DNA from 2 places in the Mesorhizobium sp. B2-3-6 genome. Region 2 is predicted to be linked to the other one. Evidence: riboswitches for the same ligand, from Rfam matches in the RefSeq annotation. Region 2 holds a riboswitch; the other holds the start of a gene.

Region 1 (14,882 bases), on a different contig from region 2:
GCTGTCACCGCCTCGATCTTCTTGGGCAGCGATTCCAGCGCGAATTTCTGCTTGAACGAGAGTTTTTTTGCCGGGGCTTTGGCGGTGGGGCTGTCCGCCTTCGCCGTCGGCGCCTCGCTTGCATCCGCCTTCGCCCGCGCCTTGCGGTCGTCGAGCCTGGTGCCGCCGCGCTGCGCCAGCATGTCGGAATAGCCGCCGGCATATTCGACCCAGCGGCCGCCGCCTCCCGGCGCGATCACGCTGGTCACGGTGCGGTCGAGGAAATCGCGGTCGTGGCTGACCAGGATGACCGTACCGGCAAAACCGGCGACCAGTTCCTGCAGCAACTCCAGCGTTTCCATGTCGAGATCGTTGGTCGGCTCATCGAGCACCAGCAAGTTCGCCGGCCGGGCCAGCACGCGCGCAAGGATCAGCCGTGCCCGCTCGCCGCCCGACAGCTCGCGCACCGGCGTGCGTGCCTGCTCCGGCTTGAACAGGAAGTCCTTCATGTAGGAGACGACGTGGCGCTGCTCGCCATTGATGACAAGGTTCTCGCCGCGCCCGTCGGTGAGATACTGAGCCAGCGTCTCCTGCGGATCGACCGCCTCGCGCTTCTGGTCGAGCGTGGCGATCTCCAGATTGGTGCCGAGCCGCACCGAACCGGCATCCGGCTGCAATTCTCCGGTCAGCATCTTCAGAAGCGTCGTCTTGCCGGCGCCGTTCGGCCCGACGAGGCCGACGCGGTCGCCGCGTTGGATGCGGGTCGAGAACCCCTTGACCACGGTGAGGTCGCCAAAGCTCTTCTCGATGTTCCTGGCCTCGATCACCAGCTTGCCGGATTCGGCGGCGTCGCTGGCCACCATGGTCGCGGTGCCTTCGGCGCCGCGATGGCCGCGAAAACGCTGGCGCATGGTCTGCAATTCGCCCAGGCGGCGCATGTTGCGCTTGCGCCGCGCCGTCACGCCATAACGCAGCCAGTGTTCCTCGCGCACGATCTGGCGGCCGAGCTTGTGCTGTTCGCGCTCTTCTTCCTCAAGCACCTGGTCGCGCCATTCCTCGAAATGGCCGAAGCCCTTATCCAGCCGGCGCGTCTGGCCCCGGTCGAGCCACACGGTGGCGCGCGAGACGCGCTCAAGGAAACGGCGGTCGTGCGAGATGACGATGAGGGCCGAGGAGGTGCGGACGAGTTCCTCTTCCAGCCATTCGATCACCGAGAGATCGAGGTGGTTGGTCGGCTCATCGAGCAGCAGGATATCAGGCTCGGGCGCCATGACGCGGGCAAGGGCGGCGCGCCTGGCCTCGCCGCCGGAGAGGTCGCCCGGCTGCTCCTCGCCCGAGAGGCCGAGGTGCTCCATCAGGTAGCTGGCGCGATAAGGATCGTCGGCGGGACCGAGGCCGGCCTCGACATAGGCGCGCACGGTTGCGAAGCCGTCCATGTCGGGCATTTGCGGCAGATAGCGGACGGTCGCCGATGGCTGGCGGAACACCTCGCCGTCCTGCGGCTCGATCAGGCCGGCGGCGATCTTGAGCAGCGTCGACTTGCCGGACCCGTTGCGGCCGACCAGCGCGATCTTGTCGCCGGCCGACGCAGCCAAGTCGGCGCCGTCGAGCAGGGGCGTGCCGCCGAAGGTCAGTTTTATTCCGTCGAGATTGAGAAGAGGCGGCGCCATGTCAGCTTTCTGGCAAGGGATAGGGATGGGCGAGCAGCAGCGCGCGGCCCGCTCCCAGCGCGATCTCGAGCCTGCCCTTGACCTCGTTGGAGATGGTCAGCGACGAGCCGAACGCGACCTTGACGCGGTCAAGCGGCCATTTCGCACCGGCGACGGTCAGCCCTGCAAGCTCGGAAAAACCCAGGATCGAGAACAGGGTGCCGTCGGCATAGTCGAAGCGGGCCGTGCCGTGCGCCAGGGGCACGGCTTCCTGCGCGCCGCTGGTCAACAGCACCTTTGTCCCGGCCCCGGCCAGCCGCAGGGCGAGCGCCATGTGCAGGAAGGCATGGTCGGCGCGCTTGCCGCCGAAGGCGCCGGCAAGCACGAGGCTGGTAGCGCCGCGCTCCAGGGCGGCCGATATCGCGAGTTCTCCATCGGTGGCGTCTTTCTCTGCCGGAAAGGTCCGGCGCGGCACGGCGGCCAACTCATCCGGCAGGCCGGCGGGCACGGAGTCGAAATCGCCGACCCACAGTTCCGGCACAAGGCCGAGCGTCCTCGCATGGCCGATGCCGGCATCGGCGGCGATGACGCGGGTTCCCTCGACCTGACGGTCGAGCCGTGGCGTGCGGACGAGATCGCCGCCAAGCAGGATGGTGAATGTGCTCATATCGTGTGGCCCTTACCAGCCCGGCAGCGGAAACGGAAGGCCGGCAAACAGCCACTTGCGCGGTTCACCGGCCGGGCCTATGTGTCGAGGCGCTCTAACGGGGTGCCGGACGCGATATTTCGCGGACCGGCTGAGAGGCAGTCTCGCCAACCCGCTGAACCTGATCCGGTTTGTACCGGCGGAGGGATTAGACGTTTCGGACAGTCCGACGCCTCAATTCCTTTAACGCGAACGAAGGAGGCGCCGATGCGCACGCTTTTATACGCCCTTGTCTCTGCATTGGTCGTGGTTCTCTCCGGGCCGGCCTTGGCCAAGGACAAGCTCACCGTCTACACCTACGAGAGCTTCACCGCCGACTGGGGGCCCGGCCCGGTGGTGAAGAAGGGATTCGAGGCCGAATGCGGCTGCGATGTCGACTTCGTCTCGGTTGCCGACGGCGTCGCGCTGCTCAACCGCGTCAAGCTGGAAGGGGCCGCGACCAAGGCCGACATCGTGCTTGGCCTCGACACCAATCTCACCGCCGATGCCAAGGCCACTGGCCTGTTTGCACCGCATGGTGCCGTGACCGGGCTCAATGTGCCGGGCGGCTGGAACGACGACATCTTTGTCCCGTACGACTATGGTTATTTCGCCGTCATCTATGACACGCAGAAGCTGAAGACGCCGCCCAAGAGCCTGAAGGAATTGGTCGAGGGCAGTGCCGACGACAAGATCGTCATCCAGGATCCTCGCACCTCGACGCCGGGCCTCGGCCTGCTGTTGTGGGTGAAGTCGGTCTATGGCGACAAGGCGCCGGAGGCCTGGGCCAAGCTCAAGGCGAAGGTCTTGACCGTGACGCCGGGCTGGAGCGAGGCCTACGGCCTGTTCACCAAGGGCGAGGCGCCGATGGTGTTGTCCTACACGACCTCGCCCGCCTACCACATGGTTGCCGAGAACACCGAGCGCTACCAGGCCGCTTCCTTCGAGGAGGGCGAGTATCTGCAGATCGAGGTCGCCGGCATCACCACGACGGGAGCCAAAAATCCGCTGGCGGAAAAGTTCATCGCCTTCATGACCGGGCCGAAATTCCAGGATGCCATCCCCGAGACCAACTGGATGTTCCCGGCCGGCAAGACCGACAAGCCGCTCAATCCGGCCTTCGACAGACTGGTCAAACCGACCAAAACCTTGCTGTTCAGTCCCGAGGAGGTCGCGGCCAACCGCAAGGCATGGGTGGATGAATGGCTGGCGGTGATGAGCAAGTAGTTTGGTCGTATGATCGAATGATGAGTGCTCTACGGCGCCCCCCTCTGTCCTGCCGGACATCTCCCCCACGAGGGGGGAGATTGGCCGTCACGACGGCTTTCGCCAATTGGCGACGTCACAGGAGAGGGTGGAGCGCTGAAGCACCCAATCTCCCCCCAAGTGGGGGAGATGTCCGGCAGGACAGAGGGGGGCGCGAAGGAACGCGACGCTCGCTAAAGGTCCTTTGGGTGGCGCAGCGTGCAGCGCGCGTCTGACCCCCGCATCTCCGCCGGTATCCTCGCGCTTGCGGCGATCGGGCTGCTGATCGGCGGCGCGTTTGCGGGCCTTGTCTTCGAAGGCGCGAACGATTTCTCCGGCGCCTGGGCGGCCTTCCATCCTTATCTCCTGCGCGTCGTGCGCTTTACGTTGTGGCAGGCGGCGCTTTCGACGCTGCTGTCGGTGGCGCCGGCCCTGTTCGTGGCTCGCGCGCTGTCGCGGCATCCGCGCTTTCCCGGCCGCGGCTTCATCCTGCAGCTCTTCGCCCTGCCGCTGGCGTTGCCGGCGATCGTCGCGGCGCTCGGCATCCTGGCGCTCTACGGCCGCGCCGGCTATTTCGCCGGCTTTCTTGGTGCCGTCGGCGGTTACCATTGGCCGGGCATTTATGGCCTCTCCGGCATCCTCGTTGCTCATGTCTTCTTCAACCTGCCGCTGGCCACGCGGCTGTTCCTCGAAGTGCTGCAAACCATCCAAGCCGACCAATGGCGCCTGGCGAGCCAGCTCGGCATGGGTGCCGCACCGGCTTTCCGGCTGATCGAGTGGCCGACACTGCGCGCCGCTCTGCCGGGCGTCGCCGGCCTGGTGTTCATGCTCTGCATCACATCCTTCACGATCGTGCTGACGCTGGGCGGTGGCCCCGGCGCGACGACGCTGGAGGTCGGCATCTACCAGGCGCTGCGTTTCGATTTCGATCCCGCGCGGGCGGTGGCGCTGACGCTGCTGCAGATCGCGCTGACCTTTGTCGTGGTGCTGGCGTTGACGCGGCTCGGCGCCAACACCACCGGTGACGCCAATCTGCCGGTGGCGCCGCGCCGCTACGTCTCGGCCGGCAGGACCGAGACCGCGCTGAATGCCGCGCTCGTCGTGCTGGCCCTTTTGTTTGTCGCCGGGCCGATGACGGCGACGGTGATGTCAGGCCTCGGCGCCGACCTTGGCCGTCTCGCCGGCGAGGCGGCGGTGCGGCAGGCGACGCTGACCAGCGCCGTGCTGGCCTTCCTGTCGGCGTTGCTGTCGGTTGCGCTGTCGCTTTCGCTCACCATGGCGCGCCGCGTGCTGAGCCTGAAGCGCCGCTCCGGTCCGCGGACCGTGCTCGAACACGCCACCGACACCGGCGCCGGCTTCGTCCTAGTCGTGCCGCCCATCGTCATCGGCGCCGGCTGGTTCCTTCTGCTGCGCCATGTCGGCGATGTCTTTGCCATAGCCCCGGTCATGGTCGTCACCGTCAATGCAGTCATGGCGATGCCTTTCGCCATCCGTGCCATCCGCCCCGCCTATGATGCGGCGAGCGAGCGCCATGAGCGGCTCTGCGCGCTTCTGGGAATAGCAGGCTGGGCCCGGTCGCGGCTGGTCGACTGGCCGTCGCTGCGACGGCCGCTGGCCACCGCCTTCGCGTTTGCCATGGCGCTGTCGCTTGGCGACCTCGGCGTCATCGCACTGTTCGGCAGTGATTCCGTGCAGACTTTGCCCTACCTTCTCCTGGCGCGCATGGGCAGCTACCGTACCGAGGACGCCGCCGGCCTGGCGCTGCTGCTCGGTCTGGTCTGCCTTGCGCTTGTGGTGGCGGCGAGCTGGCTGGGAAGGGGGGAACGAGACTGATGGCTGCGGGCGCCACCAATGGTGCGACAAGGGGAGCCGAGGTGCGGCTGGACACGGTCTCGTTCAGCTACGGCGACGCGCCGCTTATTTTCGATGTCGATTTCGCCGCGTCGAAAATTACCGCCATCATGGGGCCGAGCGGCTCGGGCAAGTCGACGCTGCTCAATCTGGTGGCGGGCTTCGAGACGCCGCAGTCCGGCCGCGTGCTGATCGGCGGCGCCGATGTCGGCGCGGCGCCGCCTTCGGCGCGGCCCGTGTCGATGGTGTTCCAGGAAAACAATCTTTTTGCCCATCTTTCGGTCGAAGAGAACGTCGGGCTCGGCCGCTCGCCCTCGCTGCGGCTGACCGAAGCCGACCGCGCTGACATCGCGGAGGCGATCGCGCGCACCGGCCTCGCGGGCAAGGAAAGACGCCTGCCGCGCGAACTTTCGGGAGGCGAACGCCAGCGTGTCGCATTGGCGCGCGTGCTGGTTCGCAACCGCCCGGTGCTTCTTCTGGACGAGCCTTTCGCTTCACTCGGACCGGCCTTGCGCGACGACATGCTCGATCTTGTCGCCGACGTGCATGCCGAGCGGGGCATGACGCTGCTGTTCGTTACGCACCAGCCACAGGACGCACGCCGTATTTGTGAGGAGGTGGTGTTCCTCGACAACGGCATGGTTGCCGCCAAGGGCAAGGCGGATGATTTCTTTGCCGGGGCTGGTCCTGAAGTTTTCCGGCGCTATGTTGGCACAAGCGCCTGGGAGGCTGGATCACGAGATATTGCCCGGAAGCGGACATAATTTACGCTCAAACCGGCTCCTGGCGACGGGGCGATTGCTTGCCATGACAGAGGTAGTGTGGCTAGGTCCGCCCCGTACCGGTCCGGTGCAGGCCGTGATTTGCCTGCAGCATCCGCCGCGCGTTGGTATGGCGTGGATGCTGTAATGCTTTGATTTGCGCATGAGCCCTTGCGAGGATCGCCCCGATTTTCGCGGGCATGCGCCAGACCCGAAAGGAAGCCGTTCTGCCGACCGGCACGGAAAGACCAAGAGGGAAAATGCTGGCGCGCTTTCTGGCGCTGGCCGGCTTTGTAGTGGCCCTGGCAAGCTGCCAGATGTTCACACCTCCGGAAGTCCAGGAATCCGGCTTCCAGCCTTCCGACAAACCGATCACGGTCGACAATGTCGCGGCCAATAACAAATTGGCCGAACTCGCCAAGGCGCAGCATCCACGCATACTGGCGACCTATGGCGGCGAATATTCCGATCCCAAGCTCGAGCGCATGGTCGCCAAGGTCGTCGGCAGCCTGACGGTGGTGTCGGCCAATCCGACCCAGACCTATCGCATCACCATCCTCAATTCGCCCAACGTCAATGCCTTCGCGCTGCCGGGCGGCTATCTCTACGTCACGCGCGGCCTGCTGGCGCTGGCCAATGATTCGGCCGAGCTCGCCGCCGTCATCGCGCATGAGATGGGCCACGTTACCGCCAACCACGGCCTGCAGCGCCAGCAGCTCGAGGCCGAGGAGGGGCTCGCCACCAAGGTTGTTTCCGACGTGCTCGGCGACAGCCCGACCGCCAAGGCGGCGCTGATCCGCGGCAAGCTGAGACTGGCGCAGTTTTCGCGCAACCAGGAACTGGAGGCCGACGCGATCGGCATCAAGTCGATCGGCGAAGCCGGCTACGATCCTTACGCCGCCGGCCGCTTCTTGCAGTCCATGTCGGCCTACACTGATTTCCGCTCGATCAGCGGCGCCACCGACGCCAGCCTCGATTTCCTGGCAACGCATCCCAATACGCCACAGCGTATCGACCTTGCGCAACGCCATGCCCGCCAGTTCGGCCCGCCGGGCGTCGGCACCCGCGATCGCGACGCCTTCCTCGCCGGCATAGACGGCCTGCTCTACGGCGACACGCCGGAAGAAGGCTATGTGCGCGGCGAGACCTTTCTGCATCCGGGCCTGGGCGTGTCCTTCTCGGTGCCGGAGGGCTTTATCATCGACAATTCGGCCGCCGCCGTGACGGCGACCGGGCCGGGCGACATTGCGATCCGCTTCGACGGCGTGTCGATCGACAAGAACCGTGCGCTGACCGATTATATCAGGAGCGGCTGGGTGGCCGGTCTCGATGATGCGAGCGTCAGGCAGGAAACGATCAACGGCAACGAGGCGGCGACGGCGCATGCAGGCGCCGAAGGCTGGCAGTTCGATATCGCGGTAATCCGCGCCGGCGGCCAGGTCTACCGGCTGCTGACGGCGGCACCATCCGCCAGCACGTCGCTCGACACCGTGGCGCGTTCCGTCAGCGGCTCGTTCCGCATTCTGAGTGCCGCCGAAAAGGCGGCGCTGAAGCCGCTGCATATCCGCGTGGTCACCGTCCAGCCGGGGCAGACGATGGGTTCGCTTTCGGCGCAGATGGTCGGCGTCGACCGCAAACTCGACCTGTTCCGGGTGCTCAACGCGCTGTCGCCGGGGGCCGCGGTTTCGGCCGGCGACAAGGTCAAGATCGTCACCGACAAATAGCTATTGTCGGCGCTGACCCGCTCTCTCGTTTTTGGGACGAGAAATTTCTAGGTAGTTTTCCTGGAATGGATTTAGGCGGCGGTGGCGAGGAATTCCGGGTTCTGCTTCACCAGCGCCACTTTCAGCTTTTCCATGGCGCGGGCCTCGATCTGGCGCACGCGTTCCTTGGAAATGCCAAGCGTCTCGCCGAGCGCTTCGAGCGTCGCGCCCTCGTCGCTCAGCCGACGCTCCTCGATGATGCGCAGCTCACGCGCGTTGAGTGCGGCAAGCGCCGCCTTCAGCCATATCGAGCGGCGTTCGATATCGATGGTGTCGCTGACGACCTCGTCGGGCAAGGGATCGTCCGACACGAGGAAGTCCATCCGCTCGGTCGCGCCCCCATCGTCGGCAAGCGGGACATTGAGGGAGGAGTCGGGCGCCGAGAGCCGCGAATCCATCAGCGCGACATCGGCTTCGGAGACGCCGAGGGCCGCTGAAACCTCGCGGTACAGCGTCCTGTTCGACAGCGGCTCCGCGGCGCCGTTCGCCAGCCGGGCGCGCAGGCGCCGCAGGTTGAAGAACAGAGCCTTTTGCGCCGAGCTGGTGCCGCCGCGCACGATCGACCAGTTGCGCAGGATGTAGTCCTGCATCGAGGCCCGGATCCACCAGGTCGCATAGGTCGAAAACCGCACTTCGCGCTCCGGCTCGAAACGGGCCGCGGCCTCGAGCAGGCCGACATGGCCCTCCTGGACCAGATCGCCAAGCGGCAGGCCGTAATGACGGAATTTGGAGGCCATGGAAATGACCAGGCGCATATGCGCCACGGTGATGCTGTGCAGCGCGTTCTGGTCGTTGTCCTTTTTCCAGCGCAGCGCCAGCCGCAACTCCTCGTCGCGTTCGAGATAGGGAGCCCTCATTGCCGCGCGGACCATGATCCGTCCTGCCGTGTCTTCCATCATGAGGCACTCCCTGGCTCTGGCGATACGGATGTCATTTCGAAACCCGGCAGCCGCTCGACTTGAAATGACGGCGTCCTGCCCTACAACGAACGCAAAACGTGCCATGCGCGGGAAAGGTTCCGCCGCCGGCGGCGCGGCGTGGAGGCTGCGCGAAAAAACTCCGGGCGGGTTCGAGGCACCGCCAGAAACGTCAGTGGTAGAATCCGATTCCGAATAATGGATGTTTTTGAAATCTCATTCCTTATTTTTTCAACTCACATCTGTCAATTTCCAGCGCTCACACACCATGCCGGATATCAGGCCAGGACGGGATCACAGAAAAATGAAATGGCTCAAGTCGCTCATCGTCGCCGGAACTTTGCAGGTTCTGGCTGTTACCGCAGGCTATGCCGGCGCCAATCTCGACCAGATCAAGCAGGCCGGCGTCATCAAGGTCGGCACGGAGGGCACCTACGCACCCTTTACCTATCATGATGCCGGCGGAGCGCTGGTCGGCTTCGATGTCGAAATCGCCAAGGCGATCGGCGAAAAGCTCGGCGTGAAGGTAGAGTTCCTCGAGGGCAAATGGGACGGGCTGATCGCGGGCCTCGATGCCAACCGCTATGACGCGGTCATCAACGAAGTCGGCATCACCGACGCCCGCAAGGCGAAATACGATTTCTCCGACCCCTACATCGCCTCCAAGGCAGTGCTGATCGTGCGCGGCGACAACACCGATATCAAGAGCTTCGCCGATCTCAAAGGCAAGAAGTCGGCGCAGTCGCTGACTTCGAATTTCGGCAAGCTTGCCGAGGCCAACGGCGCCGAACTGGTCGGCACCGACGGGTTCGACCAGTCGATCCAGCTGCTTCTGACCGGCCGCGCCGACGCAACCATCAATGACAGCCTGTCCTTCCTCGATTTCAAGAAGCACAAGCCGGATGCCAATGTGAAGATCGCGGCCCAGGAAGAGAACGCCGACTATTCCGGCGTCATCGTTCGCAAGGGCGATCCGGAACTGGTTGCCGCGATCAACAAGGCGCTGGCCGACATCAAGGCGGACGGCACCTATCAGAAGATCGCAGACAAGTATTTCGGACAGGACGTTTCGAAGTAATTTACGGCCGGGCCGTTGGCCCGCGCGACATCGCCCGGCGGCGGACCGTTTTGACGGCCCGCCGCCTTTCGCGTGATATACGGCAGTCGCAAGAAGGAGCCTTTCGTGCCGCACTGGCTGCAACTCATGCTGGAATCGCTGCCTTCGCTGCTATGGGCGGCGTTGGTCTTCACCGTACCGTTGACGCTTCTGTCCTTTGTACTCGGCTTGAGCGTCGGTCTCGGAACCGCGCTGATCCGGCTCTTCGGGCCAATGCCCCTGGTCGCGGTGGCGCGCTTCTACGTCTGGATATTCCGCGGCACGCCGCTCCTGGTGCAGCTGTTCCTGATCTTCTACGGCCTGCCCTCGGTAGGCATCCTGCTTGACGCGTTCCCCGCGGCGTTGATCGGCTTCACGCTCAATATCGGCGCCTATTCGTCGGAAATCATTCGCGCGGCGATAGGCGCGGTGCCAAAGGGGCAATGGGAGGCGGCCTATTCGATCGGCATGACCTGGAGCCAGGCGATGCGCCGCACCATCTTGCCGCAGGCTGGGCGCGTGGCGGTGCCGCCGCTCTCCAACACCTTCATCTCGCTGGTCAAGGACACGTCGCTGGCCGCCGCCATCACCGTGCCGGAAATGTTCCAGGCCGCGCAGCGCATCGTCGCCACCACCTACGAGCCGCTGATCCTCTATGTCGAGGCGGCGATCCTCTATCTGGCGATGAGTTCGGTGCTGTCGGCCTTGCAGACGCGGCTGGAGGCGCGGCTCAATCGCTATGGCGGGTTCCTGGAGGCGCGCTCGTGATCGACCTTGCCAACATCGAAAAGCGCTTCGGCGACAATCTCGTGCTGAAGGGCGTGACGGTTGCCATCGCCGAAGGCAGCGTCACCGCGCTGGTCGGTCCTTCGGGTGGTGGCAAAAGCACGCTGCTGCGCTGCATCAACCTGCTTGAGATCCCAACTTCGGGCACAGTGCGTATCGGCGATCAGGCGCTGGAGTTCCATCCGGGAGCGAAGGTGGCGGCCCGGGACATTCAGCGGCTGCGGCTGCAGACCGGCATGGTGTTCCAGAACTTCCAACTGTTCCCGCATCGCACCGCGATCGAGAACGTCATGGAAGGGCTGGTGACGGTGCTGAAGTGGCCCCACGCACGGGCGCGCGAACGGGCGCTCGCGCTGCTGGAAAAGGTCGGCATGGCGCACAAGGTCGATGCCTGGCCGGCAACGCTGTCGGGCGGCCAGCAGCAGCGGGTAGCGATCGCCCGGGCGCTGGCGCCGTCGCCAAAGGTGCTTTTGTGCGACGAGCCGACCTCCGCGCTCGACCCGGAACTGGCGCAGGAAGTCGTCGACGTGCTCGGCCGGCTCGCCAGCGAGGGGACGACGATGGTGATGGCCACGCACGATCTGCGGCTTGCTTCAAAGATCGCTCGCGAGGTGGTGTTCCTCGAGGCCGGCATTGTCGTCGAAAAGGGCCCCGCGGCGGTGCTGTTCGGCAATCCGGAGCGCGAACGGACAAGACGGTTCATCGCGACGCTAAAGCAGGAAATGGCGGAGAAGGAGGGTGGGGGAGAAGGCGGCAATTTCTCGTCCTAGGCCTGCGCTGCGCTTGCTCCCTGCCGGGCATTTATCCTCGTGAGCCGCCGTCAGGCACGGTGTTTCTATTTCGATGGACGGGCGTGTCCATGCGCTGCAATAGTGGGGGCCGATGGTTCGCAACGTTGCTCTTGTTCTCGGTGGTGGCGGGGCCGCCGGAAATGCCTGGCTGATCGGCATCATCGCGGGCCTCGCCGACACTGGTGTCGATCTGACCGAGGCCGCCGATCTGGTGATCGGAACCTCGGCAGGCGCCAATGCGGCAGTGCAGGTGCGCAGCGGCATACCGCCGGGCGAGCTGCTGGCCGCGGTGCTGTCCCCGCTGCCGGTTCAACCGGCCGGACCGAGCCGTCAACCGCCGTTGCCGCCGATGGATAGTGTATTCGAGCGGATGCGTTCCATTTCCGCCGCCGCTACCTCGGCAGCCGATCTGCAACGGGCGATGGGCGCATTCGGATTGGAGAGCGATGCCAAATTCGGACCTGAAGTGGCCAAACAGCGGCGCGCGCTGGTCGCCGCCAGATTGCCTCGCCATGAATGGCCGGAAAGGCCGATGATCTTGGTGGCCGTCGACGCGCTTACCGGTGAACTGGCTGCGTTCGACCGCGATTCCGGCGTCGATCTGGTTGACGCGGCCACCGCGAGCACCGCGCTGCCCGGTGCGGGGCCAACGCACAGCATCAATGGCGTCCGCTACATCTCCGGTGGCGTGCGCTCCGCCGATAATGCCGACCTTGCCTCGGGCTATGCGAACGTGATCGTGCTCTCGCCGTTCAGCGGACGGAGCGGGCCGCTACCGGAAGGCCAGTTCGAGGGCCTGCGCAGACCGCCGGGCGCGGACCTTGCAAGCGAGGTCGAAGCCCTGCGCCAGCAGGGCAGCGAGGTGGTGGTGATCACGCCTGACGTCGATTCCCGCGCCGCAATGGGCACCAACCAGATGGATCTGGCGACCCGCATCCCCGCGGCCCGTGCCGGTTTCGCCCAAGGCAAGAAGGAAGCGACCCGCGTAACGTTCCTGTGACGATTCCACGCCGAGGGGCGTGCACCAACTTTCCAAATATTGCCTGCAACAAAAAACCCGGCGCAAGGCCGGGTTTTTCAAAAACTCACAAGGCGCAAGGCCTCAGGCAGCTTCTTCCTGCTCGGCTTCCTCATTGTCGGCCTTGGCGCCGCGCTTAGGGCCCTTGTTGAGATTGACCTCGATCAAACGCACGGCTTCGGTTTCCGACATGCGGTTGACCGCGGCGATCTCACGGGCCATGCGGTCGAGCGCGGCCTCGTAGAGTTGGCGTTCGGAATAGGACTGCTCCGGCTGGTTGTCGGCGCGGTAGAGGTCGCGAACAACTTCCGAGATCGAGATCAGGTCGCCGGAATTGATCTTGGCATCATATTCCTGCGCGCGACGCGACCACATGGTGCGCTTGACGCGGGCGCGGCCTTGCACGACCTTCAGTGCGCGTTCGACATAATCCTCTTCCGACAGCTTGCGCATGCCGATCGAGGTTGCCTTGGCGACCGGCACCTTGAGGCGCATCTTGTCCTTCTGGAAATCGATGACGAACAGTTCCAGCTTGTGCCCGGCCACTTCCTGCTCGTCGATCGAGACGATCTGGCCGACACCATGCGCCGGATAGACGATGTACTCGCCGGTCTTGAAACCGTGACGTGCAGCGGTGGACTTCTTCTGCGGGGTGATCGTTGCCATTACGCCCTGAACTCCTTGTTGTGGGCCGGCGGCGGTGCCGGCTGAACTCGCGCGATCGGGTTACCGATCATTAGCCGCACAACAGATGAACCCACCGGAAAAGCCGGGACCGGCAAACCGCACGATTGCGATCACCTGGCCCAGATCGCTCTGGTCCGATATGGGATTTTCACCTTTCAGTGATTTGGGGCGTTAGCGCCATAAATCGACGTTGTGTCACCGGCATGTTTCGCTCATGTAACACAAAAAGTCGGAAGAATCAAGGTTTTGCTGCATAAGCGAAGGCCACAGGTTCACGCCGCCTGTCAAGGCGGTTAATAGGCCGTACCTCTTACGCCGCGTCATGCCGGTTGAAACGGCAGCGCTGTCAGTCGCCTTCTCCGGGTTCAGCCGAGAAATATTTCTCGAACTTGCCGGCCTCGCCATCGAAGGCCTTGGCGTCGGCCGGCGGCTCCTTCTTGGCGGTGATATTAGGCCATTTCTCAGCGTATTCGGTGTTTATCTGCAGCCATTTGTCGAGGCCCGACTCAGTATCGGGCTTGATCGCGTCGGCGGGGCATTCCGGTTCGCAGACACCGCAGTCAATGCACTCGTCGGGATGGATGACGAGCATGTTCTCGCCCTCGTAGAAACAGTCGACCGGACAGACCTCGATGCAGTCCATATATTTGCATTTGATGCAATTGTCGGTCACGACATAGGTCATCGATCTGCTCCGGGACGTCCCGTTTTTGTTGGCTTTTTCCGTCAGGTAACGCCTTTGGCGCCCGCTTGCAAGGGCGGCCATTCCGGCCATGTCCGCATTGCCGGAATGGAATTCCAACGGGTCGGCAATGGCGGGCATCGGTCATGTGCTCGGACCGTTGTGTCGGCGGTGTGGAAGAACATACATGCCTCCGTGCACCGGCGGTCAGTCGTCGCCAAGCAAGCGGTCGGTCTCGCGGCGCTCCTTCTTCGTCGGGCGGCCGCTTCCGGCCTCGCGCAGCCCTGGGATCGCGTCGGGAGGCGCCTCGCCCGTCGGTGCGGCAGGCGGCGACATGTCTTCGTAGAGCGTGCGTGCCTCCACGGCGGGGCCGCGCCGGCTTCCCGCATCGAGCACCTTCCAGATGAAGATGCGCCGCTCCAGCGTGATGGTCAGGACGTCGCCAGGCTTGACCAGGTCGGAGGCCTGCGCTGCTTTGTCGCGATTGATGCGCACCCGGCCGGCCACGACCAGTTTGGCGGCCAGCGAGCGCGATTTCACCGCGCGCGAGAAGAACAGCCATTTGTCGATACGCTGGCGGTCGGTGGCCATCGGGGCGCCCATCGGATCCTGTGCGGCTATTTCTTCAGCTGGTCGCGCAAAGCGGCGAGCTTGGCGAAGGGAGAGTCGGGATCGAAGCGCACCGGGCGCTCCTCGCGCGGTTTTGCCTGAAACGAGGGTTTGCCGCCTTGCGGGCCGCCCTTGCCTTCCGGCCTGCTGCCCGGCCGGCCCTCACGGCGGTCAGAACGCTCGCCCTGCGGCTTTCCCTCCCGCCGTTCCCCGCCTTCGCCTTGCGGCCTGGGCTTGAACTTCGAGCGATCGAAACGCGGCTTGCCGGCGCCATCGCGGCGCCCTTCATGGGCGGGCCGGGTGCCGGGCTGGCCGACAGCGGCATCCGCCGGGGCATCGGAGCGCGCCGCCTGGCCGTTGCGC
Region 2 (14,882 bases):
CGCTGCACGATTTCGAAAAGGCCATCAGCCTCGATCACAAGAACCCCTTTGGCTATTTCGGTCGAGGCGTGATCCGAACCAGCAGAGCGGACTATGAAGGGGCCATCGCGGATTTCAGCCAGGCGATAAGGCTTAAGCCGGATTTCGCAACCGCCTACGAGGCGCGGAGCCGGGCGTGGGAAGCCAAGGGCAACCGCAAGCGTGCTCAGGCCGATCGCAAGAAGGCACTGAGCCTTGGGGTAGATTAGACGGGCTTTTCGGGAGGGCGCGGATTTTGCGTTGGAGTGGTTTGGGCGTAATGGCAGTCGCCGCTCTGTGCTTTATTGCGGTAAAGGTTTTGCCTTGGGCGCAGCTCTGACGAGGCTGACGAAAGGCAATCAGCTTGAGCAGCGCTGGCGCCCGATGCGGTTTGATCCCTACCCCAAATAGAAGTTACTGAAATAGTTGCCAAAATCCGGTTGCCGGGCAACGGGCTCGCCGTCCCCGTTCCGGAGGATGCCGGCGGCGAAGAGATAGGAACCGATCGCTTCCATCTTGGCCGGGTCCATGCTGCCTATGGCGCCGTTTCGTCGGCGCAGATAGTGCCCGTCGATCAGCGTCTTCAGCGAGGCGTGGATCAATGCCGGATTGGTCAGGGCGTCCTTGTTGGCGGCGATCAGCAGTGTGGCCGCTTCTTCGGGATGATCGACGGTGAACTGGTAGCCGCGCCGCGTTGCCCGTATGAAGCCCGACGCCAATTCCGGATTTGCACGCAGATACGCATCGCTAGAGGAGATCAGCGTGGTGTGCTCGTCGGGCACGCCGTAGTCGGCATAGACGAAGCTTCGCTGTTTGACGCCTTTCAGTTCTGCCTCGACGCCTTCCCAGGTCGAGACCTCCAACGTGAAGTCGACCGAACCGTTGGCCAGCGCCTCATAGGCGGACGTGCCGAGCGTCACCGTTTCGAAAGCCCCCTTGCCGCCGTCGTGACGGATGATGGTCGAGATCAGCGCGTTTTCCCAGGCACTGCCGAAACCGCCATAGGTCAGGCCGTCAAGATCCCTGGGGGTTTTGATCTCGTCACGCGCTGCATTGAACACCAGCCGTCCGGTTTCGGACTGCACCACGGCATAGACCGCCTTGAGATCGGCGCCGGCGGTTTTCTGGGTGAAGAGGCCGATGGAGCCGTTGATGCCGAAATCGGCAACGCGGTTGGCAACCAGCGTGCCTGCACCGGTATCGCTGTAGGGCAGGATGTCGACCTCGAGGCCGGCCTCGCTGTAAAACCCTTTGTCGCGAGCGACGAACAGGCCGATATGGTTGGTGTTGACCGTCCAGTCCAGCGCCACCGTTACTTTCCGGGCGGCCGCCTGGGCAAGAGATCGGCCTGGCCGGGCTATAAGGGGAAGGCCGGCAGCGGCAGTGAGCAGCAAGGCTTGCCGGCGCGTCAGGTCAGTCATGGTCCGTGTCCTTCTGGTGGCTCGGGTTGAGGAGGATGTCGAGGATCTCGGCTTCGAGGGTGCCGGCCTGCCGTGCAGCGCCGCCGGCCAGTTCGCGTGGACGCGGCAGCGGCACGGTGATCTCAGCGACGACGCGCGCCGGCCGCGCCGAAAGCACATAGATGCGGTCGGACAGGAACACAGCTTCGCGCACGTCGTGGGTGATCAGCAGCGCCGTCCAGCAGTGGCGCCGCCACATCTGTTCCAACCAGCGTTGCATGGCGGCGCGGGTCAGCGCATCGAGTGCGCCGAACGGCTCGTCGAGCAGCAGCATATCGCGTTCCTGCACCACGGTGCGCAGCAAGGCCGCGCGCTGGCGCATACCGCCGGAAAGCTGCGCCGGAAAATGCCGTTCGAAACCGGCAAGCCCGAATTCCTCGAACAGCGGAGCAACGCGAGCGCGGGCAGCCTTGCGCCTGACACCTTGCACCTCAAGCCCGAGCGTGGCGTTGTCAAGAATGCGCCGCCAAGGCATCAACGCGTCGCGCTGCGGCATGAAAGCGAAATGCCGGCCGTGGTCATCGAGCGGCTTGCCGTCGAAGAATATCTCGCCCTCGCCGTGAAGCGCGCCGGTCAGAAGCTGGAACAGCGTCGACTTGCCGGCGCCGGAGGGGCCCAGAATGGAGACGAATTCGCCGGCGCCGACGCTGAGCGAAATGTCGGCAAGCACGTCGAGTCCTTCGAAGGCCTTGCGCACATGTCGCAGTTCGAGCCGGTTCATCGCCACGGCCCCTTTCCTGCGGCCCGCCCGCCGGCGGTCCGTTCCCATGGCATGGCAAGGCGCTGGACCAGCATCGTCAGCCCGAACAGGACGAGCGTCAGCACGGCGCTGACGGCGACGGCGGCCAGCACCAGGTCCGGGCGGAAGTTGTTCTTGGCGTTGAGCATGTAGATGCCGAGGCCCTTCGCCGCGCCCGCATATTCGGCGAAGATGGCGCCCACGACAGCATAGGTGATCGAGATCCTGACACCGGCGAAGAAGTAGGGCAGCGCCGAGGGCAGCCGCGCCAGGACGAAGACACGCCAGCGCCCTGCCCCCATGGCGCGCAGCATTTGGCCGATCTCAGCCTCCGTCGCCTCATATCCTTCGGCCAAAGCCACCAACATCGGAAAGAAGGTGACCAGCGCCACCAGCATGATCTTGGGCATCAGCCCAAAGCCGAACCACAGCACCACCAGCGGTGCAATCGCCACCAGCGGCAAGGTCTGGCTGACCACGAAGACCGGAAAAAGGGCGCGCCGCAATGGCTGGGAGAAGTCGATCAATATCGACAGCGCAAAGGCACCGCCGAGCGAACAGGCAAAGCCTGCGAGCGTGGCACGGAGGGTTGGCACGGCGTTATCGGCCAGCGCGTGCCGGTTGAGCATTGCCTGAGCGAAGACGCGCGATGGCGCCGGGAGGATTGTCGGCTTGATGCCACCAAAGCGCGCATAGAGTTCCCACGCGGCTAGCAGCAGCCCCACCGAAAGCATCGCCGGAGCGGTTCTGGCGATGAGGTCCACGATCGGACGCGAAGGGGCGGACGGGGAGGACACGCAGGTACCCGGAGCGGATGGCGCGCGGCGCGCCGTCAGACGGCGGTGGGGCTGTTGGCCGAGACGGTGACGTCGAGCGTTACGTGGCCGGCACCCGGCCCGAAGCGGCAAAAGGCCTCGTTGAGTGCGGTAAAAATGGCGCCTGCGTCGCCGCGCAACTTTGTGCAGAAATGCTTGGAGCGCTCATATACGCCCGACTGCTTCAGGAAGTCGATGCAGCCATAGATCTCGTCCATGTGGTCGTCGGTGCCCATGACATAAAGCGAGAACTGCGCCGCCGCCGGCTGGCCGGTGGCGGCCACGCCGCGCACGGCGGCGATAGCGGCTTCCTTGCGCGGGCCGAGCGGCCCGGCAGGTCCGCCAAACGCGTCGGAGCGGCAGATCAGATCGTCCGGCTCGCCCGGGCAGCCGCGCGAGATGGCGGCCGAAAGCACGCAATGCTTGCCGCTGCGCGCTGCCGCCACGAACAGGTCGCGCATGGCAGGAAACAGCACCTCGGGCGGTCCGACCAGCAAGGTCGAGATATCGTCGGTCTCGATCCGCAGTCGATCACGATAAGGGTCCAGTGCCCCGAGCGCGCCAAGGATGACGCCGACAAAATCGCTGGACATGGGATATAGGGAAATCTGTGCGCCTGAAAACATCGCCCGCCTCGCTCCGCTGGTATTACCCAGATCAGCTTCTAGGGTCTGTGGGCTTGCCGCCCCCGTCTCAGCCCCGACCGTACGGAGCACCCCTGTGGATGGACGCGTTAAAGCACCAATCGGGCGGCTATGAAAGCTGTTTTTTCAGGACCATCGCCGGAAATGCATTGCGCCAGGCCTGATTTATGGGCGGTTCCGTCGGGCCCGGTCTTGAGGGAAATTTGTCCGGAACCTTAGCCACGACGAGTGGTTGTCCCTATAGTCGCAAACGCGACGAACTTCGTGGAAACGAGCGAAGACTTCACAGAAATGGAGACAAACCATGCTCATGAAAATCCTCGCAGCTTCGGCTCTTACCATTGGTCTCGCGACTTCGGCGATGGCGCAAAGTGCTGGCGGAAACGGCGCCAATAATGGGCCCGGCAGCGGCCAGTCGGTCACGGTCGACCCGAACACGCCGGCATCGCCGAACACGGTGGATCCTGGCACGACCGGCAGCACGACCGTCATGCCCGACGGCATGAATTCGAACGCGGACCGGAACTGTCCGGCCAGCCCACAAGGTGCTCAGCCGGATGCCAGCCACACCGCTCCGGGCACCGCTTCGCCGACCGTCAATGACAAGCATTGCGGCAAGTAGCCATTCGCCGAAACTGCTGGAGAACGCCACGGGGCGTCTGTTCCGTGGCGTTTCCGTCTCTTTATGTTTCACCCTCGCCGAACAGGCAGGCGCCTGAGACGTAAACCGCCATCGGCCTTCGTCTCGGTTCGGGCGCCGTCTACGATACAGCCTTTTCGCGAACCGGCAGCTTCCAGCCCGGCCTGACGAAATGACAGGTGTAGCCGTTCGGGTATTTCTGCAGATAGTCCTGATGCTCGGGTTCGGCTTCCCAGAACGCGCCGGCCGGAGCCACCTCGGTGACCACCTTGCCGGGCCACAGGCCCGAGGCGTCGACGTCGGCGATGGTGTCTTCGGCGACGCGCTTCTGCTCATCGCTGGTGTAGTAGATCGCCGAACGGTAGCTCATCCCCACATCGTTGCCCTGGCGGTTGCGTGTCGTCGGATCATGAATCTGGAAGAAGAACTCCAGCAGCGTACGGTAGCTCACCCTGGCGGGATCGAAATTGATCTCGATGGCTTCGGCATGGGTGCCGTGGTTTCGGTAGGTGGCATCAGGCACGTCGCCGCCGCTGTAGCCGACGCGCGTGGACAGGACGCCCGGGATGCGTCGGATCAGATCCTGCATGCCCCAGAAACAGCCGCCGGCAAGCACCGCGCGTTCGCTTGAAGTCGCCATATCAAATCTCCCCAAAGCAACTCCGGGGAAAGGTTGTAGCCGTTTCCGTCCGGAATTGCGCACGATAAAACTGGAGGCCCGGCGCTATGACAGCCGCTCCAGGATTTCCCATAGATGGGCATTGTCGTCGGCTTCGTCCAGTCGACGGGCGCGTCCTGCTGCCGATCACCACGGACGCGCGGCGTCACTCCCCAGGCCTGAACCTGCGCACCACGACCTCGAATACGATATCCGATATCCACATCGCGCAGACGCCGATGAGGAATGCGGCCGCCAGGGTCGTGGTGTCGTCATTGGCCATCGGCAGGCCCATGGCGCGGGAATACTGGACCACGGGCAGCGTCAGATAGGCGGCGGCTAGCGCGCCGCAGATCGGCGAGGCCACCATCTCGCGCGGTTTGTAGCGGTGGCGCGACAGCGCGCGCAATATGCCGCCGGAAAGGCCGGCGACCACCACCGGCACCTTGATACCGAGCAGGTCGAAAAGATCATGCATCATTTCATTGTCTCGCGATCAGGAAACAGAACGACCGATCCGGCACCGAAGATGAGCGGTCCCCGAGCGGCAGGGCCCGAATCGAGCGGCAACACGATCGTCATGGCTTCCACCCGCACAGTTTCTCGCCCTTGCGGTTGTGCGCCAGCAGCGTCCGGACTTCCGCATCCGACAGTGCTGCGACGGCGGATGCGGACAAGCGCAGCGGGCTCGAGACCGCGCAAAATCCGCCGGTGACGGTGGTGCAGCCGGCTACCGCGACAAGTGCTGCGGCCGCTGCGACAATCAATCCCTTGCCCATGACCTGAGCTCCTTTCGGGCAGTGGCGGCGGGTAGCGCGCCGATGTCGTTGTCAACCTGGTCGGCGACGTCGCGCGCCGCCGCCTCGGCCGCGGCCTGCCGGCTACGTTCGGCGCGCTCGCCGGCAAGCCGCTGGCGAACACCCCAGCCAAACGCAGCGACGATGGCTGCGCCGATGCCGAGAACGGTCGAATTGCTGAGCAGGAAGGAGAGGAGCGCGCTCATTGGTTTGGCGCGTCCTTGACGAGATAGCCGACGGCAAAGACGGCTAGCGGCAGCAGCGTGGCCCATGTCTCGGCATCGTACCAGGATGGCCAGACATTGCGCACGAAGACGCCGGAAATCGAAACGGCGGCGGCGGCGATGGTCGCGGCCGTCAGTTTGTTGGTCGGGCGGATGGTCGGCTGGGTTGTGGTGGCCATGATCAGAACATTCCTTGCAAGGCGGCGGCGATGTGGTGCCAGGCGGCGTAGGCGACGAGCAGGCACGCGACAATGATCCCGCCCGCCTTGGTGGCAGCTGGGATGTTGGCGCCGGCAGGCGCCGCCGCGACCGGTTCGACGGCATCTACGGCAGCAGCGCCGCCCGGCGCCGCCGCAGCAGCGGCCGGTGCAGGATCTGGCCGCGTGGCCGATGCCTCGCCTGCCCCGACAGCCGTCAGCAGCAGCGCCTGTGCGCGGACGGATCCGACCCGCCTCGACCAGCCTTTGCCGAAAGTCGGCCAGGTCGGAAGCCGCTTCAGGAAAGCCAGGCGGGCATCGCAGAGATTGTCGATGACGACGGCGGCCGGTCTGGAACCGACGGCAGCGAGCGTCTCGGGCCCGATGCGGCCGTCCTGGGCGGTGCCGACCACTGCTTGAAGATATTTCGCCGCCCTGCTTGGCCCACTGTTCACGGCATAGTCGAACACCGCGTAATCCACGCCGTCGGGCAACTCGGCGCCAGCCACCGCATCCCAGTAGAAGCGGCGGTACACCGTGGCGAGTTGGGCATCGCTGATCTTCCTGAGATCCGCCTTGGCGGCATCCGCCTTCACGTAGCGGCGGAAATTGGCGAGCGTGACGCCCTTCATGGTGGCGCCGCCCGGATCGGCCGGATTGTCCGACCAGCCGCCTTCGGATTTGAGGACGAGCGCAAGCGCCCGCGTAAAATTGCGGTCCATGATATCCCTTTCGATTTCTTGGTGGATGAGGTGAGTGGGTGATCGCCGGCAGCACAGGGGTGCGGATAGTCGCCGTTGCGCGCGCCTCGGTGCCTACTTGCAGTGCGTCAAAACCGGAGGTCGCCTTGCGCGCCGGCCGGCGCATGGTTAGAAAAAATACAATTTTGGGACGAACAGGTCTGGGATGAGAGACTTTGTTGGCGCCGCGCGGCGCCTGGCCTTCAACAGGCTGTCGGCCGCCATCGATCGCCGCTGGAACGTCGACCCGCTGGGCTCGGCGCCGCGTGCCTCGAAAGAGGAATATCTGAGGCTGTTCGAAGCCACCCGGCGCGTCTCATTCGCTGAGATCGACAGGCTCGAGGCCGAAACCGGCTTTGCCGTCGATCGCGACTGGCTCGACGAACTGGCCCTCCACACCCAGATCACCATCAAGACCAGCGCGCTCGCCTACCCGCACGGGCGGGTGCTCTACAGTCTTCTTCGCCGCCAGCTGGCCGACAGCCCAAGGCCGTTCACCACCGTCGTCGAGACCGGCACCGCGCGTGGTTTCTCCGCGATCTGCATGGCCAAGGCACTCGCCGATGCCGGCGCCTGCGGGCATGTCGTCACGCTCGACGTCCTGCCGCACCATCATCGCTTCTACTGGAATTGCATCGACGACCATGACGGCAGGAAGTCGCGCGCCGAACTGCTTCGGCCTTGGCAGCCGCTGGCCGACCGGATCATTTTCCTGCAAGGCGATTCACTCCTTCAATTGCCCAGGGTCGGCGTGAACCGGATCCACTTCGCCTTCATCGACGCGCAGCACACCAGGAAGAACGTGCTGGCCGAGCATCGCTGCGTTTCGGGCGTTCAGCGCGAGGGCGACATGGTCGTATTCGACGACGTCACGCCAGGGTCCTTCGATGGCGTGGTCGAAGCGGTCGCCGAGATCGAGCGGCAGGGCCGGTACGAGGTGCGCCGTCTGAACGCGTCCAAGCAAAGAACCTATGCCTGGGGCATCAGGCGGTGACGAGACGACAGCCCGGATAAACCATCGGAGGCGAGACCTTGCTCAGAAATATCGCCCGCAGGCTTTATCTCGGCATGCGCCGGAACATCGACACCCCGCCCCATGGCGGCCGATGACTACCTGAAGGTGCAGTACTTCCCGATGGCGACGAAGCATTGCTGATCCTGCGCAAGAAACCGACCTAGCGCGCCACCCAGCGATTGAGCCTGACCGCGCGGCCATGGGTTTCAATCGCCGGCTCGGCTTGGTTTAGGTTGGAAAGCTACCGCTCTGTCCACCAGCGATAATTGTCGATGTGTGTCAAACTTAAGATCGCCTTGCGCGCCTGACCGCACATGGTTAGAAAATTGCAACTCAAGACGAACACTTTGAGAGAAGACTATGCTGGCGCGTCGGGCATGAAATGTGGGTGAACCAATCGTATGCCTCCCAGACTCGTCAGACTATGGGGAAGCTACAAAGACTGACAAAGCCCACGATCGGCGTAGCGGTTGCCCTGTGCATATGGATGGTGAACTGGGTGATGGTCAGAGGAACGCCATTTCCCGATCTGCAGAACTACATCCAGAATTTCGACAAAAGGGCATACTATGTTTCTCCTGATACCGCTTCACTGATCGATTGGTATGCCCAAGAATACCTTTGGCGGAAGGGTATCTACGCTCTCAAAGAGAGCTTCGAACTAGCCAGCATCTTTTCTACCCTGACCTTAATCTCCTTGGTAGTCATCAGCGTCTACGTGGCAGTCAAAGCCTCGTCCCCAGCCTACATCCTTTTGCTAATCCACCCTCAGTTAATCGATCTCGTATTCTCTCAAGTACGGTCGGCTGTCGCCATGGCCGCAATCTATCTGGCCCTCCTATTGCCATGGCGCCTGGTCAAATATGCATTGGTGGGAATTGCACCCTTTATTCATTCTGCGGTTCTGGTCTTTGCCGGCGCGTTCGCAGTGGGCCAAATTATCACGGGCTCCGATATTTGCGGGCGCCGACATGTGCTAATTTCGACATGCTATATAGCGGCCATAGTTGTCGCCGTGACCATCCTCAAAAGCTATCTTCTGGGCTCGATCGGCGACAGGCGAGCGACGATAGAAATTACTACGAGCGGATTCCTGCTGACGATGATGGTAACGGCGTATGCTGTCCCTTTCCTCTTCTTTGATCACCTGTTCAGCAGGAAGTTTGCCGCGTTTGTTGTAGTTCTCGCTTCATCACTCTGCTTCGGGATGTACCTCTACAATCAGAATGGCATCCGGTTCGTCGCTCTTGCGATTCCAGCGCTTGCGGTTGCAATCTCCAGCATTCCCGATCTTCACTGGCGCCGCCTTATACTAATTGCGGCTCTCGCGTCACAGGTTGTTTTCTTCGGCTATTGGGCCAAAGGTATTCTCTAATGAAAACCTTGCGATGGATGGCCCACCAGTATCTTGCCGAAGGAGATCGTTGGCGGATTGCATGTGTCGAGGTGTTCGGCTTAGTCTGGAGGAACGCGTTTTTCCAAGCCTTCTTCTGGTTGATGGTCGCCGGCAACCTCCTGGCTATGTTCTTTGGTGATTCGTTGATCCGTTGATTAGCCTCCGAACTGCCATTTGCGGACCACAACAGTCATCACGCCGCTGCCAGGGTCCTTCGTTACCCCTGTATCGTTTGCAATGATTATGTCGACAATGTCAGCGGTGACGACCCCGGCGTACTTAATCGTGCAGCCCAGCAGGTCGGCGCTAAATCCAATGCCCGTTACCAAGTCACCACGAACGGCACCTGGTACGGCAACCTGCACAGTCAGACTTGTCCCCGTCGGGATGCCTGGCGTCGGATTGAGGAATACCTGTCCAATGGTGCGGAGCTCGCTTTCAGATATGCCGTTGAAGGGCGTGGTGATCGTGCCCAGGCTAAGGTTCATCGCATTGCCCGCGAGCCAGTTCTTGCCGCCATCGGTGACGTTGGCAAAGCGGATGCCGTTGGTGAACGTCACTCCGTTTGTGGCATCGAAGACGTTGTTAGCAATACGACACCCGATAAGCTTGGCATTCTCCACAAGAATGCCGTTGTCGACGGTGAGGCCGGAGCTCGGTGGGAGGAAGCCGCCAAAGACGTTCCCCTCCACAATCAAGCCGCTGAACAGGCGATTGCCTGAAGGTGCCCCGATGCGAATGAAGGACGAGATACCCATGCCTGGGGAGAACGTAAACTGGTTGCCGCGCACCGATCCGCTCACCGGGTCGTTGGCCTGATCGTTGGTGATCTGAATGCCCTGGTTTTTCTGACTAGCCACATAGGTAGACTGAGACATCGCGAACGTATTGTTGTCGCAAGAGAAGCCAGTCGTCCTATGGATGATGATGCCGTTGTGCGGCACATCGTTGAGCATGTAGACTTGGAGCCAGTTTTTATCGACCTTGATGCCAGCCCCGTGGACGACATAAATCTGGCAGTTGCCACCGGCCCCCTTCGTCTTCACCCCTTCGATGATCGTCCCATTGCCAAAGAAAGAGATAATGTTGGCGCAGGGCATCGTCTCTGGAACGGTCAGATTTGTGCCGTCGCCACAGCAGTCCTGCACGTCGCCGTTCTGAATACGAAGTGATGCCGCACGGTAATCGAGAATGCCGAAACGGTCGATCTGGGAGAAGAGCGGGCTGTCGATGAGGCAATTTTGGGTGTAGCCCATGTACATGCCGCCGCCACACCGAAGTATCTCGATGTCACGGAACGTGCAGCCGAGGCCGCCCTTGTTGTTGACACCACAAGCCGCGATGGTGCCCAAGCTGTCGAGCGCCCCCCCCTCTGGCCCAGTGCCACGGAAGCCGTCGATGCAGATGCGCTCCATGACGACGCCCTGCGGCAGTGCAGAGCCGCTTTGAAAACCATCCGTATCCCATAGCGCGAAGGCATGGCCGTTGCCGGCGGTCCCGGTCAATTGATTGCCAAGCGCTTTAAAATCGCGAAATCCGAGCCGCAATGTGTGGCCGACCAGACGGAACAGCGGCGCGCCATTGATCATTGCGCTTGTGATGGTCGAAACGTCGCGGCCGAAGCCTTCAACATCGAATAGTCCGAGAGCGATGTCGATCGTTTGGTTGATCGTGATATTCGTTGGTGGCAGGCGGATTGTGCCGCGATCCTTGCCGTCGACGATCTGGACCGCCGCAATCAGCGCCGCGGTGTCGGCCGCTGCGTTGCCGAACCCACTGCCCAGTTGACGTAAGTCAACGACGCTTTCATTCAACACCCAAAAGCCGCCATTGACCGCATCGGTCGTGCCGTCCGGCATGAAACGGTCGGCGGAGCGGAAATAGGCCAGCGCCGGGTAGCCGCCGGCGGTGATCGCCGCGCGCGACATGCGGGCATAGTTGGCGCCGCCCACCAGGGTTGCCGGGGTCGTGAAGACCGGGGCGTAGAATTGGGTCCTGATGCTCTTGACGCCGGCAGCGATCGTCGAGCCCGATGCTGTCGCCACGGATGCGTAGATCGGCACGTTGACGCCCGAAACCTGCGCGGCGTCGGCGGCATATTGCTGGGCCAGGTCGCGCGCGAGTTCCGCGATGTGGATGACTGCCGCCAGCGCTCCGCCGATATCCCCGAGCGGATCATCCGACAGATAGTAGGAGATCACGATGTCGCTCGTGCCGATCACCGGGTTGAGGGTCTGGAAAGCGTAGACCAAGCCACCCGAAACAACCCCCTCCTGCACGTGAACGGTCGTTCCCTTCTGCATCGTGCGCGCGGTGCGGGCGTCGGCCGCGCGGTACCAGTAGCCCTCGCTCGCCGTATAGATGCCGTTCAGCCGGGCGTCCGACTGGTTCTTGACCAATACCCGGTCGCCGACGGCGGTCAAAACCCCGTCGATCGTCTTCAGGCCCAGGATCCAGGCAACGCCGTCGACGATGACCGTCTCCAGGTTTGCCGTCGTCGCCAGGCGCACGGGTTCGCGCTCGCCAGTCAGAAGACGAACGGCGGCAGTTGCGGGTCGGGCCATGAGGCTTGCTCCATAAAAAAAGCCTCGCGAAAGCAAGGCTTGGAATTCGGGTTAGGTTGGCGGCGTGGCGACGGGTTCGGAGGGGATAAGCGCTGGCCCGTGCGGCCACGGCGCCACGGTCATTCAGGTTCTTCCTTGAGCAGTTTGGTCACGATCGCTCGGCCAGGCGAGAGACAATTCAGCGGTCGGTTTTCTGTCCTTGGGCACGCACTTCCTGAACAAGCAGCAATGCCGGCTTGCTCCCGGACTGGCTGCCGTGTTAACACCCGCGCACTGCGGTGGCTTGCGCTATGGGAGCGTCAATGTCGCAGCGCTTCCACAAGGTGTGATTTCCGATGAAAAAATCCGCGATTGTCGTCGCTGCAAACGACAACCGCACGGCAGAAGAAAGGCCGTTCGCTTCCCGGTACAAATCCGTTGGAGCGGTGGCGGCGCCGGCGGATTCACAGGCAGCAGGCGAAGAGCCGACCGAGGCCCGCACCCTGACGGCATTGCAGATGTTCTGTCGCGTAGCGGGCGTCTAGATCGCCTTTGAGGCTTCATCCAGACGGCAAGGACAGGCTCTAAAGTCCCGACCCGCTGTATCTGGTAGCCTCCTTCCACAATGCGAGCGCAAGGGCGGGTGTCCGCCCCTTCACCGCATAGTCGCGGTCCCGGTAGCTTCCGGCCGCAATCCACACCGTTTTCGAGCGTTGATAGATCGTAATGCCCCGCGCGCTCGCCCGTGCGAACAGTTCTGTGTCATTTCGATACATCGGTTCCAACCCCTGTGGCCCCCTCAAGGGGTAAGGTGCAACGAACATGCCAAAGTTTACGCCTAGCAAATATTATACATCGCAGAGCTGCCAGCTGCGCCATCGAAGTGCACTGGCAGCCCTAATGCCAAGGTGTTCCGTGGGTGTTTCCGCTGTATTGCACCTGAACTGCCCCCAGGTAACAGAATAGACCAATCCGGAAACATTTGCTTAAAATTGTCTTCTTCGGCCATCGGGCGCCGACTGGCCAGAAATTCACCCCACCAGGAATTTGGATGACGGAACTAGCTCTCCTTCAGTTCCGGAAATTCGTCGGGCATTTTGCTCCGCCTCCATGGTGAGGTCTTTGTATCGCGCCGAGCATGCCAACCCACTGGCAAATCTGCCAATTGTGCAACCGTATTATCAAGCTCTACCACTTCGGCCAAACCCACCAAATTAGGTCGCCTTGATCAACTTCAGCTTCATCTCCGTAGAATTGCCACGACTCATCATCGGCATCATGTGAGGCGTAGGCAACCCAGCCGCCACCACCAAATATTTTTCGGGTCGATATGACGGCCAAATTTTCTGGACCTTCGAACTTCCATTTATCCCTATCTTAGGCTCTTCTGCTTGCCGAGACATCATTCTTGAAGCAGCGGCAGAATCTTTTCGTCGAGGAATTTAAGCCGTCCACTCAACATCTCGGCGTTGGCGGGATTCGCCGGGACATTAACGGGAATGAGCTTCGCCACGGACTTCCCTTGCCGCGCAGCTTCAACCCACTCATCCATTGCACCGATATATCCGTCCAGCGCCTCGTACGGGGTCTCCAAATCGTCACCGGGCATGTACGCTGGGGGTACATCACCGACGAGCACCCATATCCATCGTGGCACATCTGGTTTCCCGGGTGAAATCTCGAAGAGAAAAATGTATATTATCCCTTCGGCACCATATCCGAAATACTCGCCTTCGATTCTCCTTACCCAGTCGTATGATTTGATATATTCACGAGCTTCCAGAAGGGCGCTGTCAAGGTCATCATCTGCACCTGGGTCGTCTGCTGGTAGAGGAAGACGGCTTACTTTACCGAGATCCGGGGTAATTTTGCTCACAGTTTCTCTCCACTACTTATCTTAGTCCGCAGCCATCGTCTCCTAGCCCAGCGCTGAAAATCGCCGGCTTCCATGTGGAGCCTTATGTGCTCTTCCCTGGTACGAGGCTTAATATTTGATACGTGATCTAGCCCACCATTGGCGACGATAAGATCTTTTCGTCGAGCCCGGCTGACATTAAACCGAAGGCAGATGTGTGACGCTGCTCAAAATTGGATTTGGCATTGATCGTCATGATTAACTCGACACTTATCCGAGGCGCTTTAACGTTCGTCGGCAACGACGCGGGCGACCCCACTACTTATTGCCGACGTCGAACCGTTGGATGGATGCGGAAGGAAGTCCCAGTTCATCAAGCACATCGAAGGCGCGCTCCGATATCACGAGGTTCAGTTTCTGATTGACGCCGAAGTCGTCGTGACCTGCTCTACCGTCCACCTTGAGCCAAACAAACGGAGGGAGCTCGACATCGGGCTGCAGCTCCAGAAAATTTTCGGATTTGGTCACTTCGGCAGGAGCGAATGTAGCGCCGGAGATGCCAATATCGAGCAATCCGCGCTTGGCTTCTTCCGTCACCAGGAAACAAGGAAAAGTGGTGACAAGCGCGTCGCCGAACCATCCCTCAACCTGATAGTGGAGCTTGCTCACGGCAGGCGGATGGACGCTGGTGTCCATAACAGTGTTCTCACCCAGCCCACCAGCCACGTCAGGCCTAACTTCATAATATCGCATTATTCACCTATCGGTGGGTCGAACAGATGCCCATATTTCTTGTCTAACTCAGTTGCGTAGTCAAGCACTTGCTGCCGGGTTGCCGTGATGTGCGTCTTATAGAATTCATCCCACTCGGCTCGAATCACTTTTAAATGCAAATTTACGTCGAATTCCTTTCGGACACCACGGAGATTTTCGAGTGAATGTATCTCTTCACTTGCAAAAAGCCCTGGGTATCTATCAAGAACGTTTTGCTCGACACTATGATGAACAACATAATCTCCCTCGTTGAGTGCGGGATTCGCTTTAAAGAACGTTTTTCGGTAGTTTTTTGATTTCGTCCACCCAACCTTTGCACCGGCATATTTAATCATGGAGGCGTCCCTAGAAAGCAGAGAAGCCAGCA

The links. A riboswitch is a leader RNA that binds a small molecule or an ion and turns the genes downstream of it on or off. The one in region 2 is predicted to bind thiamine pyrophosphate.
Region 1: another riboswitch for thiamine pyrophosphate. It lies ahead of thiB (thiamine ABC transporter substrate binding subunit); the one in region 2 lies ahead of FJ953_RS02500 (YkoF family thiamine/hydroxymethylpyrimidine-binding protein).

Annotation. Positions count from the first base shown of each region.
Region 1 is NZ_VFVW01000007.1:189,761-204,642, forward strand. Features, by position in the region: gene FJ953_RS21050 (ABC-F family ATP-binding cassette domain-containing protein) at 1-1,649, opposite strand, end outside; gene FJ953_RS21055 (thiamine diphosphokinase) at 1,651-2,295, opposite strand; TPP riboswitch at 2,384-2,499, shown strand; gene thiB (thiamine ABC transporter substrate binding subunit) at 2,542-3,540, shown strand; gene thiP (thiamine/thiamine pyrophosphate ABC transporter permease) at 3,778-5,391, shown strand; gene thiQ (thiamine ABC transporter ATP-binding protein) at 5,391-6,173, shown strand; gene FJ953_RS21080 (M48 family metalloprotease) at 6,431-7,894, shown strand; gene FJ953_RS21085 (RNA polymerase factor sigma-32) at 7,966-8,832, opposite strand; gene FJ953_RS21090 (amino acid ABC transporter substrate-binding protein) at 9,155-9,928, shown strand; gene FJ953_RS21095 (ABC transporter permease subunit) at 10,034-10,714, shown strand; gene FJ953_RS21100 (amino acid ABC transporter ATP-binding protein) at 10,711-11,502, shown strand; gene FJ953_RS21105 (patatin-like phospholipase family protein) at 11,615-12,523, shown strand; gene FJ953_RS21110 (CarD family transcriptional regulator) at 12,626-13,207, opposite strand; gene fdxA (ferredoxin FdxA) at 13,575-13,913, opposite strand; gene FJ953_RS21120 (RNA-binding S4 domain-containing protein) at 14,118-14,501, opposite strand; gene FJ953_RS21125 (helicase-related protein) at 14,528-14,882, opposite strand, start outside.
Region 2 is NZ_VFVW01000001.1:493,665-508,546, reverse strand. Features, by position in the region: gene FJ953_RS02520 (tetratricopeptide repeat protein) at 1-248, shown strand, start outside; gene FJ953_RS02515 (ABC transporter substrate-binding protein) at 417-1,439, opposite strand; gene FJ953_RS02510 (ABC transporter ATP-binding protein) at 1,432-2,199, opposite strand; gene FJ953_RS02505 (ABC transporter permease) at 2,196-2,951, opposite strand; gene FJ953_RS02500 (YkoF family thiamine/hydroxymethylpyrimidine-binding protein) at 3,050-3,658, opposite strand; TPP riboswitch at 3,649-3,762, opposite strand; gene FJ953_RS02495 (hypothetical protein) at 3,981-4,298, shown strand; gene msrA (peptide-methionine (S)-S-oxide reductase MsrA) at 4,438-4,956, opposite strand; gene FJ953_RS02485 (hypothetical protein) at 5,141-5,452, opposite strand; gene FJ953_RS02480 (hypothetical protein) at 5,553-5,753, opposite strand; gene FJ953_RS02475 (ABC transporter permease) at 5,738-5,977, opposite strand; gene FJ953_RS02470 (hypothetical protein) at 5,974-6,174, opposite strand; gene FJ953_RS02465 (glycosyl hydrolase 108 family protein) at 6,177-6,914, opposite strand; gene FJ953_RS02460 (class I SAM-dependent methyltransferase) at 7,099-7,926, shown strand; gene FJ953_RS02455 (hypothetical protein) at 8,336-9,322, shown strand; gene FJ953_RS02450 (hypothetical protein) at 9,499-11,907, opposite strand; gene FJ953_RS02445 (hypothetical protein) at 12,243-12,431, shown strand; gene FJ953_RS02440 (hypothetical protein) at 13,289-13,762, opposite strand; gene FJ953_RS02435 (hypothetical protein) at 14,060-14,437, opposite strand; gene FJ953_RS30365 (hypothetical protein) at 14,494-14,882, opposite strand, start outside.